2 regions of the Leifsonia sp. McL0627 genome follow, and region 1 is predicted to be linked to the other one. Evidence: predicted binding sites of a transcription regulator. Region 1 holds the regulator's gene; the other holds the start of a gene.
The links. Region 1 encodes LexA, which represses DNA repair genes until DNA is damaged. Its sites were predicted from a motif close to TCGAACANNTGTTCGA; they were not measured.
Positions count from the first base shown of each region.

Region 2: a site for LexA is predicted at 2,950-2,965, ahead of imuA' (DnaE2-dependent mutagenesis accessory factor ImuA'). Genes of this name have one in related genera too.

Region 1 is NZ_JBZCGM010000003.1:718,203-724,290, forward strand. Features, by position in the region: gene metE (5-methyltetrahydropteroyltriglutamate--homocysteine S-methyltransferase) at 1-1,650, shown strand, start outside; gene AC37TH_RS11660 (metallopeptidase family protein) at 1,762-2,112, shown strand; gene lexA (transcriptional repressor LexA) at 2,275-2,994, opposite strand; gene AC37TH_RS11670 (LysM peptidoglycan-binding domain-containing protein) at 3,229-3,597, shown strand; gene AC37TH_RS11675 (histidinol-phosphate transaminase) at 3,655-4,758, shown strand; gene hisB (imidazoleglycerol-phosphate dehydratase HisB) at 4,755-5,357, shown strand; gene hisH (imidazole glycerol phosphate synthase subunit HisH) at 5,354-5,986, shown strand; gene priA (bifunctional 1-(5-phosphoribosyl)-5-((5-phosphoribosylamino)methylideneamino)imidazole-4-carboxamide isomerase/phosphoribosylanthranilate isomerase PriA) at 6,042-6,088, shown strand, end outside.
Region 2 is NZ_JBZCGM010000003.1:1,100,460-1,106,547, reverse strand. Features, by position in the region: gene AC37TH_RS13525 (VIT1/CCC1 transporter family protein) at 1-617, shown strand, start outside; gene AC37TH_RS13520 (DUF1707 SHOCT-like domain-containing protein) at 628-1,185, opposite strand; gene AC37TH_RS13515 (DUF6504 family protein) at 1,274-1,564, shown strand; gene AC37TH_RS13510 (DUF3097 domain-containing protein) at 1,612-2,448, shown strand; gene AC37TH_RS13505 (cold-shock protein) at 2,635-2,838, shown strand; gene imuA' (DnaE2-dependent mutagenesis accessory factor ImuA') at 2,976-3,671, shown strand; gene AC37TH_RS13495 (DNA polymerase Y family protein) at 3,673-5,316, shown strand; gene AC37TH_RS13490 (error-prone DNA polymerase) at 5,316-6,088, shown strand, end outside.

The sequences.
Region 1 (6,088 bases):
GAGGCCGTGCTCGCGGCCCTCGCGACGGCCTACGACACGCTCGGCGCGGTCGCCGGGCGTCCCGCGCTGTTCGTGGCCGCCCCGTACGGCAGCCTGGACGATGCACTTCCGGTGCTCGCTGCGTCGCCGGTCGAGGCGATCTCGCTCGACCTGGTGCGCGGCTCCGTGCCCCGCGGGCTCGACGCGACCACCGCATCCGGATTGTCGGGCAAGACCGTCGTCGGCGGCGTGGTCGACGGGCACAACATCTGGCGCGGCGACCTCGAGGCCGCGTTCGGCACGCTCACCGAGCTGCTGTCGCTCAGCCCGGACGTCGCGGTGTCCACCTCGACCTCGCTGCAGCACGTGCCGCACGACGTGGACGACGAGCCGGAGCTGTCCGACCACCTGAAGAGCTGGCTGGCATTCGCCGACCAGAAGGTCGCCCAGGTCGCCACGCTGGCTCGCGGGCTGGTAGACGGGCACGAGGCGATCCAGGACGAGCTGAGCGCGGCCTCCGCGTCGCTGGCGGATCGAGCTGCGGCGCCCGGCGTGCGGGTCGCAGCGGTGCGGGAGCGCGAGGAGGCGCTGACGGAGGCCGACTTCGCGCGCGGAGAGTACGAGGACCGTCTGGCCGCTCAGGATGCGGCCCTCGGGCTGCCGTTCCTGCCCACGACCACGATCGGGTCGTTCCCGCAGACCGGCGACATCCGCCGCTCGCGCGCACAGTTCGCCAAGGGACTCATCACCGAGGCGGAGTACCTCGGCCGGATGCGCGATGAGATCAAGCGCGTGGTCGACCTGCAGGAGGAGATCGGCCTCGACGTCATCGTGCACGGCGAGCCGGAGCGCAACGACATGGTGCAGTACTTCGCCGAGAACCTCGACGGGTTCGCGGTGACCCAGAACGGCTGGGTGCAGTCGTACGGGTCGCGCTGTACACGTCCGTCCATCCTGTGGGGTGATGTGTCGCGGCCGAAGCCGATCACGGTCGACTGGTCCACGTACACGCAGAGCCTCACGCCGAAGCCGGTCAAGGGCATGCTCACCGGGCCGGTGACCATCCTGGCCTGGTCGTTCGTGCGCGACGACCAGCCGCTCGGCGAGACCGCCCGGCAGGTGGCGCTCGCGCTCCGCGACGAGATCGCCGACCTGGAGGCGGCGGGCATCGGCGTCGTGCAGGTGGACGAGCCTGCGTTGCGCGAACTGCTGCCGCTGAAGAAGGCGGACCACGCGGAGTACCTGGACTGGTCAGTCGGGTCGTTCCGGCTCGCAACGTCGGGTGTGCGCGACGAGACGCAGATCCACACGCACCTCTGCTACTCGGAGTTCGGTGTGGTCATCGACGCGATCCGCAACCTGGATGCGGATGTCACCAGCATCGAGGCCGCGCGCTCCCGGATGGAGGTCGTCCACGACATCCAGAGCTCCGGGTTCGAGCACGGCATCGGGCCGGGCGTGTACGACATCCACTCGCCGCGCGTTCCGTCGGTGGCCGAGGTCACGGAGTTGCTGGAGACGGCGCTCGGCGCGATCCCCGGCCGCCAGCTCTGGGTGAACCCGGACTGCGGTCTGAAGACGCGCGGCTACGACGAGACCGTCGCGTCGCTCCGCAACATCATCGAGGCGACCCGCGCCGTCCGCGCCTCCGCGCCCGCACCGGCGCTCTAACCCCGCGCCGCTCGCGTTCCAACGCCATCGAGCCCAGGCTTTCTACCGCTCAACCTTTCGGATAGCGGGAAAAAGCCTGGGCTCGCTGGCGTGTGGGGCGAGGATGGGGGAATGGTGGAGATCGGGGCTGACGCGTTCGAGGCGATGGTGGGCGAGGAGTTCGACGCGCTGCCGGCCGACATGGTGGGGCCGCTGGAGAACGTCGCCATCCTGATCGAGGACCAGCCGGTGGGGGCGCGGCCCCGGCTGTACGGGCTGTATAGCGGGCATCCGCTGACGCGGCGCGGGGTATACGGGTTCGGCGAACTGCCCGACCGGATCACGCTCTACCGCAACAACCTCGCGGCCAGTGCAGCCGACCTGGACGAGTTGCGGGCGCGCGTGCGAGTGACGCTGGTGCACGAGATCGGCCACTACTTCGGCCTCGACGACGCCCGCCTCCGCGAGCTCGGCTGGGCCTGACGCTCTCGGCCCACGTTCCGCGCTCGCACGCCCCGACGCAATCGAGTCGGGACTTATGCACGCGACACGCCGGGGTGTCGCGTGCATAAGTCCCGACTCGATGGCTGCGGGAGCCGGGCCGGGCGGGCGCGGGTCAGGCGGGCGCGGGTGAGGCGCGCGGGGTCAGACGGCTCGGAGGACGGCGACGACCTTGCCGAGGACTTCGGCGTAGTCGCCGAGGATGGGCTCGAAGTTGGAGTTGCGGGGGAGCAGCCAGGTGTGGCCGTCGCGCTGGCGGAAGACCTTGACCGTGGCCTCGTCATCGAGCATGGCCGCGACGATGTCGCCGTTCTCCGCCGTCTTCTGCGTGCGGACGACCACCCAGTCGCCGTCGCAGATGGCGGCGTCGATCATCGACTCGCCGACCACCTTCAGCATGAAGAGCTCTCCGTTGCCGACCAGCTGCCTGGGAAGGGGGAAGACTTCTTCCACCTGCTGCTCGGCCGTGATCGGGACGCCGGCGGCGATCCGGCCGACGAGCGGGACCATCGCGGCGTCGCCGACAGGGGTCTGGTTCTCGTAGTCGACGGAATCGGACGTGCTCGACGGCAGGTCGATCAGGATCTCGAGTGCGCGAGGACGGTTCGGGTCGCGGCGCAGGTACCCGCTCAGTTCGAGCTGGTTGAGCTGGTGGGTGACGCTGGACAGGGAGGAGAGGCCGACCGCGTCGCCGATCTCCCTCATGCTCGGCGGATAGCCGCGCTGGCTCACCGATTTCTGGATGACGTCGAGGATGGCCAGCTGTTTCTCGCTCAGGTTTTTACGTCTGCGCGTGCCCCCGCGCTCGCGTGCTCCCTGGTTGTCGTTCGCCACGGTCGTCCCTTTCGTGACCCGTCTGCGCATCCGGCCGGCCCGAATGTCGGTGGTGCCTGGTTGAGTGAAGTCCAGACAATCGAAACTGTATCCACGATGCAGGGCTAAAACAAACATGTGTTCGAGCGTGTCTCGAAATCACTAGGAGTTTTGGCCCCTGAATCTCGCTTGTGGTTTCAAACATTCGAAGATATATTCGGAACACAGCTTCGCATCCGACCTGCCGGCCAAGCATCGGATGCGGAATCTTAGGAGGTCAGCAGCATGAGCACAGCAACGGTCACGATGACGACGTCGCAGTTCCAGACGCCCGCCGGCGCGCACACGCGCCTCCGGCTCACGCGGCGCGGACGCGTCGTCCTCACCACGCTGGCCTCCGTGCCGCTCATCATCGGCGCCCTCGTCTTCGCGCTCAACGGCGGCGGCGCGGCGGCGTCGGGTGACCAGGCCCACGTGAAGTTCCAGTACGTGACGGTGGAGTCGGGGCAGTCGCTGTGGAGCATCGCCGAGAAGCTCGCGCCGAGTGCCGACCCGCGCGACGTGATCGCGGACATCGTGTCGCTGAACCAGCTCGACACCGCCGTCGTCTCGCCGGGGCAGCAGCTGGCCATTCCGTCGCAGTACGGGCGGTAGGCGGGCACATCCCGCCGCGTGGCGTCACGCGGGCCGCGGGCTGGCTAGCATTGTCTAGTGACCTCTCTTTCCGATCTGCCGATTCGTGATGACTTGCGGGGGAAGACCCCGTACGGAGCGCCGCAGAAGGCCGTTCCCGTGGCGTTGAACGTGAACGAGAACACGCATCCGGTGCCTGCGGACGTCGCCGCGGATATCGTCGAGCGCGTCGCAGCAGCACTCGGCAGCGTCAACCGGTATCCGGATCGCGAGTTCACCGAACTGCGCGAGAGCTTCGCTCGATACCTCGGCCACGGGCTGACCGCCGAGAACATCTGGGCGGCGAACGGGTCCAACGAGGTCCTGCAGCACATCCTGCAGGCGTTCGGCGGCCCAGGGCGCAGCCTGCTCGGCTTCTCGCCGACATACTCCATGTACCCTCTGCTCGCCTCCGGCACCGGCACGTCCTGGATCGGCGCGACCCGCGACGGCGAGTACGAGCTGTCCGCGGACACGGCGGCCGAGCAGATCCGGCGCGAAGATCCGGACATCGTCATCCTGTGCTCGCCGAACAACCCCACCGGCACACCCCTGTCGCTCGCGACGATCGAGGCGGCGTACGACGCCGCCCGCGGCATCGTGATCGTCGACGAGGCGTATGCCGAGTTCCTTCCCGACGGCGAGCAGACCGCGTTGAGCCTGCTGCCCGGTCGTCCGCGTCTGCTCGTCTCGCGCACCATGAGCAAGGCGTTCGCGTTCGCCGGCGCCCGCGTCGGCTACCTGGCCGCCGATCCCGCTGTCGTGGATGCGCTCCGCCTCGTTCGCCTGCCGTATCACCTGTCCGCGCTGACGCAAGCCGCCGCCCTCGGCGCGCTGGCCCACTCCGGTGAGATGCTCGCGATGGTCGGGGAGATCCGCATCCAGCGCGACCGGCTCGTCACCGAACTCGCCAGGCTCGGCTACCAGCCGCACCGCAGCGGGAGCAACTTCGTGCTGTTCGGCGGGGTCGCCGACCCGCACGCGACGTTCGAGGCGCTGCTGGAGCGCGGCGTCCTGATCCGTGACATCGGCATCCCGAACCACCTGCGCGTGACTGCGGGCACCGAGCAGGAGACCACCGCGTTCATCGACGCCCTCGCGGCTCTCGGGCGACCGGACGCCCCGGTAAACTCGCTGTCATGACGAACCGCATCGCCACCCTGCAGCGCGAGACCAGCGAGTCCAGCATCGAGCTGAGCATCGACCTCGACGGCACCGGCGAGACGGACATCGAGACGTCCGTCCCGTTCTACGACCACCTGCTCACGGCGTTCGCGAAGCACTCGCTCACCGACCTGCGCGTGCGCGCCAGCGGAGACACCGACATCGACGTGCACCACACGGTCGAAGACATCGGCATCGTCCTCGGCCAGGCCATCAAGCAGGCGCTCGGCGACAAGCGCGGCATCTCCCGCTACGGGGATGCACTCGCTCCGCTCGACGAGGCGCTCGTGCAGGCCGTGGTCGACATCTCGGGACGCCCGTACCTCGTGCACACAGGGGAGCCCGCTGGGTTCGAGCTTCACCTCATCGGAGGCCACTTCACCGGGTCGATGGTGCGACACGTGTTCGAAGCCATCTCCTTCAACGCCGCGATCACCACGCACATCACCGTCGTCGGCGGGCGCGACCCGCACCACATTGCGGAAGCGGAGTTCAAGGCGTTCGCGCGCGCGTTCCGCCAGGCCAAAGCGCTCGACCCGCTGATCACCGGCATCCCCTCCACCAAGGGGGCCCTGTGAGCAGACCCGACGTCGTCGTCTTCGACTACGGAACGGGCAACGTCCACTCCGCGGTCAAAGCGCTCGAAGAGGCGGGTGCGAACGTCGAGCTGACCGGCAACCGCCGACGCGCGCAGGATGCCGACGGTCTCCTGGTGCCCGGCGTGGGTGCGTTCGCCGCCGTCATCGACGCACTGCGCGCCTCCCACGGCGACGAGGTCATCGACCGGCGTCTCGCCGGTGGTCGGCCGGTGCTCGGGATCTGCGTCGGGATGCAGGTGCTCTTCGAGCACGGTGTCGAGCACGGCGTCGCCTCGGAAGGTCTCGGCGAGTGGCCGGGGACCGTCGACCTCCTCCAGGCCGACGTGGTGCCGCACATGGGCTGGAACACGGTCGAAGCGCCAACAGACTCCGCCCTCTTCGACGGGCTGCACGACGAACGGTTCTACTTCGTCCACTCGTACGCCGCTCAGGACTGGACGCTGGACGTCATGCCGCCGTTCCCGAAGCCACGCGTCACCTGGGCGCAGCACGGCACCCCCTTCATCGCCGCGGTCGAGAACGGGCCGCTCAGCGCGACCCAGTTCCACCCGGAGAAGTCCGGACGTGCGGGCATCCACCTGCTCCGCAACTGGATCGGCACCCTCTAGCCACGTGTCACACCCCGAGCCCGCCGCGATGGTGCGGGCCCAACCGAGGAAGATCATGAGCGAATTCAACAACACCCCCCGGCTCGTCCTGCTGCCGGCGGT
Region 2 (6,088 bases), 380 kb from region 1:
TCGGCATCAGCGCGAGCGGCGTGCCGAACCACGTCGTGCTGCTGACCGGCATCTCCGGACTGCTCGCCGGGGCGCTCTCGATGGGTGCAGGCGAGTACGTGTCCGTGCGGTCGCAGCGCGAGCTGCTGCAGGCGTCGTCTCCCAACCCGGAGACCAGCTCAGCGCTGCCGAACCTGGATGTCGACGCGAACGAGCTCACCCTCGTCTACCGTGCCCGCGGCATGACGCCGGACGAGGCGAAGGCGCACGCCGACTCCGTGCTCGCCGGGCTGCACGCCCGCGCGGAGACGGCGCCTGTGCAGGCCGTGACCGGTGAGGAGATCGACGAGCACGAGTCGGTCGGCACCGGCTGGAACGCCGCCGTGTCGAGCTTCTGCTTCTTCGCCTCCGGCGCCCTCATCCCGATCCTGCCGTACCTGTTCGGGCTGCAGGGGACGACCGCGGTGATCGTCGCCGCGCTGTTGGTGGGCATCGTGCTGCTCGGGACGGGCGCGATCGTCGGGCTGCTGTCCGGCGCGTCGCCGCTCAAGCGGGCGTTGCGGCAGCTGGCCATCGGCTATGGGGCGGCGGGAGCGACGTATCTGCTCGGGCTGCTCTTCGGCGCGACGCTGGGCTAGCGCGCGACGGTCAGCGTCGGTTGCGGTCGCGGTCGCGGCCTTGCCCGCCGTCCGTACCGTAGACGAGCGCCCCCACGATCGGGACGAGTAGGAACCAGAGCCAGCTCAGCGCATATCCCCAGATCGCACTGGTGACGAAGAACAGGATGAGTGCGACGAACGGGGTCACCGAGACGATCGCGAGTCCCCAGCGGCCGAAGTGCGAGGACCCTCCTGACGGGTCGCGGGGCGCGAACGGCTGCGGCGGGGCCTGGTACGAGGGCGTCGCGTATGCGGCTCCGGCGGCCGGTGCTCCGGTGCTCGGTGCTCCCGTGCCCGGCGCTCCCGCGCCTGACCCTCCCTGGGCGGCGCCTGTCCCGTCCAGGTCGACCTGACCTGGCAGGTCGGCGAACAGCGGAGCGAGGTCGCCGCGGGTCACGGCGGCGCGCGCCGACTGCACCCGCGTCTCCACCTCCGTATCGGTCAGGCGCCCCTGTGCGCCGTGCGCCTGCAGCGCCGCGACGGCACGGTCGCGCTCCTCGTGGCTGAGCCGGAGTGCCGCGCCGGAAGGATCGTTCAGGTCGGTCATGCAGCCAGTATGGCGCAGGTGCGTTCGTCGGTCGATGGCTTTACACTCGTTAATCGAACATACGTTCGAGCGAAGTGAGGTGGGAGCAATGACCGACATCGGCGAGGCCGTCGCGGTGTGGACGACGGACGACGGCATCCCGACCAGGCTGGTGTGGCGCGCGACCAGATACCGCGTCAGCGACACGCCGACGGTGTGGGCGGAGGTGTGCGCGTGGTGGCGTCCGTTCGGCGAGCACCGTTACGGCGTCGGCAGCCTGCCCAGGGAGATCGGCGGCTGGCGCTTCCAGGCCACAGACGACTCTGGATGCGCGCACGTGTTCGACGTGCGCCACGACAACGCCAGCCGCAGCTGGCAACTGGTGAGGATCTTCGACTGATGGCGTGCCTCCCCCGCCACCACCTCCGCACCGCTTAGTCTCGCCGGGTGAACGACGACCGCTATGGAACCGATGTGCTGGCGAACGACTGGAAGAACGCCGGCCGCAAGGTCGTCCCCGAGGTCGAGGCCGTCCGCGATCTGGTGATCGAAGACGCGGCGAGCGGCTTCTGCGGCGCAATCACCAGGATCGAAGGCCAGACCGTCGAGCTGGAGGACTATTTCCGGAAGAAGCGCGTCTTCCCGATCGGCGGCTCGTTCCTGGTCGACGGGGAACCCATCACGCTCGTGCACGCGAAGAAGGGCGGAGGGGGCCGGACGAGGACCGCATCCGGATCGTTCGCCGTCGACGACCAGAAGGCGAGGATCGCGCGCGCCAGCCGCATCTTCGTGGAGGGACGGCACGACGCGGAGCTGGTCGAAAAGGTCTGGGGCGACGACCTCCGGGTGGAGGGCGTTGTCGTGGAATACCTGGAGGGCGTCGATGATCTGGATGCGATCGTCCGCGAGTTCGCGCCGGACCGTTCCCGCCGGATCGGCGTGCTGGTGGACCATCTGGTGCCGAACTCCAAAGAGAGCAGGATCGCCGAGACGGTCAAGCGCGGGCCGTTCGGGGCGCACGTCCTGGTGGTCGGGCACCCGTACATCGACATCTGGCAGGCAGTGAAGCCGGCGAGGGTCGGCCTCGATGCCTGGCCGAGCATCCCGCGCTCGATCGAGTGGAAGAAGGGCATCTGCGCCGCCCTCGGGCTCCCCCACGACACGCAGGCCGACACGGCCCGCGCGTGGAAACGAATCCTCGGAACAGTGCACACTTTTGCCGACCTCGAGCCCGAGTTGCTGGGCAGGGTGGAGCAGCTGATCGACTTCGTCACCGAACCGTGAAGTTCGGATTAGACATCATTTGTGGGTTTTTCGCGGGTTGGCGGCTAGGCTGAGCACAGTTGCGTGTTTTGCATGTGTTGGATAGGTGCGTCCCAAACCCGGAGCGTTGCCAGCTTTACAGGAGCAGGAGAACACGTAACGAGGCCCCGACAGTCGGGGTCGAGGAATATCGCTCCTGGAGGAGATATGGCTACTGGTACGGTCAAATGGTTCAACGCTGAAAAGGGATTCGGCTTCATCGCCCCCGACGACGGTGGCGCTGACGTGTTCGCCCACTACTCGGCGATCGCATCGAGCGGATACCGCTCGCTGGAAGAGAACCAGAAGGTTGAGTTCGAGGTGACGCAGGGTCCCAAGGGCCTGCAGGCGGAGAACATCCGCCCGCTCTAACCTGAGCTTCGAACGGGGTCGCGCTTCGGCGCGGCCCCGTTTTTCGTTGTCCAGGCGTCTCCGCGCCGGCGCTGCGAGTTATCCACAACAGCGAAAATGCATTTGCCATCGTCGAACATATGTTCGAAAATAGAGGCATGTATTCGTCAGCAGCCGCCATCGCCGAACCGGTCGTCGACCGCGCGCAGGTGCACGAGCTGCAGTCGCGCATCCGGCAGATGCAGGCCACCACACTGCAGAGCAGGCAGCTGGAGACGCATCCGGCGCTCTCCCCGCTGCTGCCGGGCGGCGCCCTGAAAGCTGGGGCGGCATACGCCGTGCGCGGGTCGACGACGCTCGTCATGGCCATGCTCGCCGGTCCGAGCGCCGCGGGGGCTTGGTGCGGCGTGGTCGGGATGCCCGACTTCGGGGCGGAGGCGGCCGGACGATTCGGGATCGACCTCGACCGGCTGGTGCTCGTGCCGCACCCCGGCGACCAGTGGCTGACCGTCACGGCCGCCGTCGTCGACGTGCTCAGCGTGATCGTCGTCTCCCCCACCGGCCGGGCGCGCGACGGCGACGTCGCCCGGCTCACCGCCCGGCTCCGGCAGCGCGAGGCCACCCTGATCGTGGTGGGCGACTGGCCGCAGGTCGAGGCGACGCTCACGGTCTCCCGCAGCGGCTGGGATGGGCTCGGCGGGGGCACGGGCTACCTCTCCTCCCGGCGGGTGACCGTCGAATCGGCTCCGCGCGGCGGCTCCGGCCAGCGCCGCAGCGCGGAGCTCTGGCTGCCGGGGCTGGACGAGAGCTTCCGGGCGGCCTCCGGCACCACGCGCCTGGAGGCGGTGAGCTGAAATGGCCGTCGTGATGTCCTCTGCCGGGGGCGGCAGCGCTGGCGGTGCACGCGTCGGCAACCGTGCCGGTGCGCCGGTCGGCGCCCGTGCAGGCGCTCCGGTCGTCACGCGCGCGCTCGTGGTGTGGTGCCCAGACTGGCCGATCACAGCCGCCCTGCACGCCAGCGATCTCCCGGCAGACACCCCGCTGGCGCTCGTCGACCGCAACCTCGTGTTCGCCTGCTCGGCGTCCGCGCGGGCGGAGGGTGTGAAGCGGGGCCTGCGCATCCGGGAGGCGCAGTCGCGGTGCACCCAGCTGGAGGTGCTGCCGTACGACCCCGTCCTGGATGCGCGCGCCTTCGATCCTGTGCTGGCCGCGATCGAGGAGATCACCCCGGGTGTCCAGGCTGTTCGGCCCGGCACCTGCGTGCTGCGCGCCCGCGGTCCTGCCCGCTACTACGGCGGAGAGGAGCGCGCCGCCGCCGAGCTGCTGCGCTGCCTGGAGAGCCTCGGCGTCCCCGATGCCCGCATCGGCATCGCCGACGGCCCGTTCGCCGCGGAGCAGGCCGCCCGCACCACGGGGACGGAGCGCATCCGGGTCATCCCGCCCGGCGACTCCCACGCCTTCGTCGCCCCGCTGCCGATCGCGCAGCTCGGTCACGACGAACTGACCCCGCTGTTCCGCCGGCTCGGGATCCACACCCTCGGCCACCTGGCCGCGCTCGGGGCGACGGATGTGCGGGAGCGGTTCGGGGAGCGCGGCGCCTGGTGCCACACCATCGCGAGCGGCCTGGACAGCACGGCGGTGGTGCCGCGCACGCCGCCGAAGCAGCTGGAGCGGGTGATCGAGTTGAAGCCTCCGCTCGACAGAGTCGACCAGGTGACGTTCGCGTTCCGGGGAACGGCGGAGACGTTCATCGGCGGACTCACCAAGGCCGGGCTGGTGTGCACGGCGCTGCGGATCGAGGTGACGGACGAGTCCGGGCGGGTGAGCGAGCGCACCTGGCTGCACCCGCGGCTGTTCTCGGCGGCCGACGTGGTCGATAGGGTGCGTTGGCAGCTGCAGGGCTCCGGCAGTATCGAGAGCGGTCTCGGCTCGCCGATCGCGCGTGTGCTGGTGGAGCCGGAGGCTGTCGACGACATCGGCCACCACGAGGAGGGGCTGTGGGGTGGAGGCGCCGACGAGCGCATCCATCACGGACTGTCCCGGGTGCAGAGCATCCTGGGCCACGACGCCGTGCTCACGGCGACGATCGGCGGAGGTCGCGGGCTCGCCGAACGTCAGGTGCTCGTGCCGTGGGGCGATCGGGCGGTGGGGGTCGCGCGCGCCGACCAGCCGTGGCCGGGCAGCCTGCCGGCGCCCGCTCCGTCGACCGTGTTCGAGACTCCGCGCCCGGTGGTCGTGCTCGGCGCGGACGGCGAGCAGGTCGGCGTGACGGGGCGCGGCGTCGTGACGACGCCGATCGTCCAGTTCGCTTCCACGGCTACTGCACGGGATGCGCGCCCCGTCGACTCCTGGGCGGGCCCCTGGCCGGTGCGCGAGCGCTGGTGGGACGCCGCGGCCTCCCGCACGGCCCACCGTTTCCAGGTGGTCGACGCCGACGGGAACGCCTGGCTGCTGGTGCTCGCCGACGGCGTGTGGCTGGCAGAGGCGAGGTACGACTGATGGGCTGGAACAACCCGCCGATCCCGTGGTCGGAGTTCGAACGGAGGCTGTCGGGCCGCCGCACGAGCGAGCAGGCGGACGAGCGGCCGTCGTCGAGGAAGCGGCCGGCGTACGTCCCCGCCCCGATCGTGCAGGAGGACGAGGACGACGGCCACGTCCCGTATGCGGAGCTGCACGCGCACACCAACTTCAGCTTCCTCGACGGCGCCAGCTCGCCAGAGGAACTGCTGGAGGAGGCCACCAGGCTGCGCCTGCACGGGCTCGCGGTCACCGACCATGACGGGCTGTACGGCGTCGTGCACCTGGCAGAGGCCGCCGAGGCGTATGAGCAGGTGAAGACCGTGTTCGGCGCCGAGCTGTCGCTGGAGCTGAGCCGCCCGCAGAACGGGGAGGCCGACCCGGAGGGCAGCCACCTCGTGGTGCTCGCCCGGCGGCAGGAGGGCTACCACCGCCTGGCGGCGGCGATCACCGACGGCCAGCTGGCCGGGGAGGAGAAGGGCAGGCCGGTCTACGACCTGGAGGGGCTGGGCGGGCGCGCATCCGGCGACTGGATGGTACTCACCGGATGCCGCAAAGGCGACGTGCGCCTCGCCCTCGCCTCCGACGGCGAACGGGCGGCGGAGCAGGAGGTCGCCAGGCTCGGCGAGCTGTTCGGGCGCGACAACGTCCTGGTCGAGCTGATCGACCACGGCAACCCGCGCGACACCACCGACAACGATGCGCTCGCCCGCATCGCCGGCCGGCTCGGGATGCCCGTGGTCGCCACCAACAA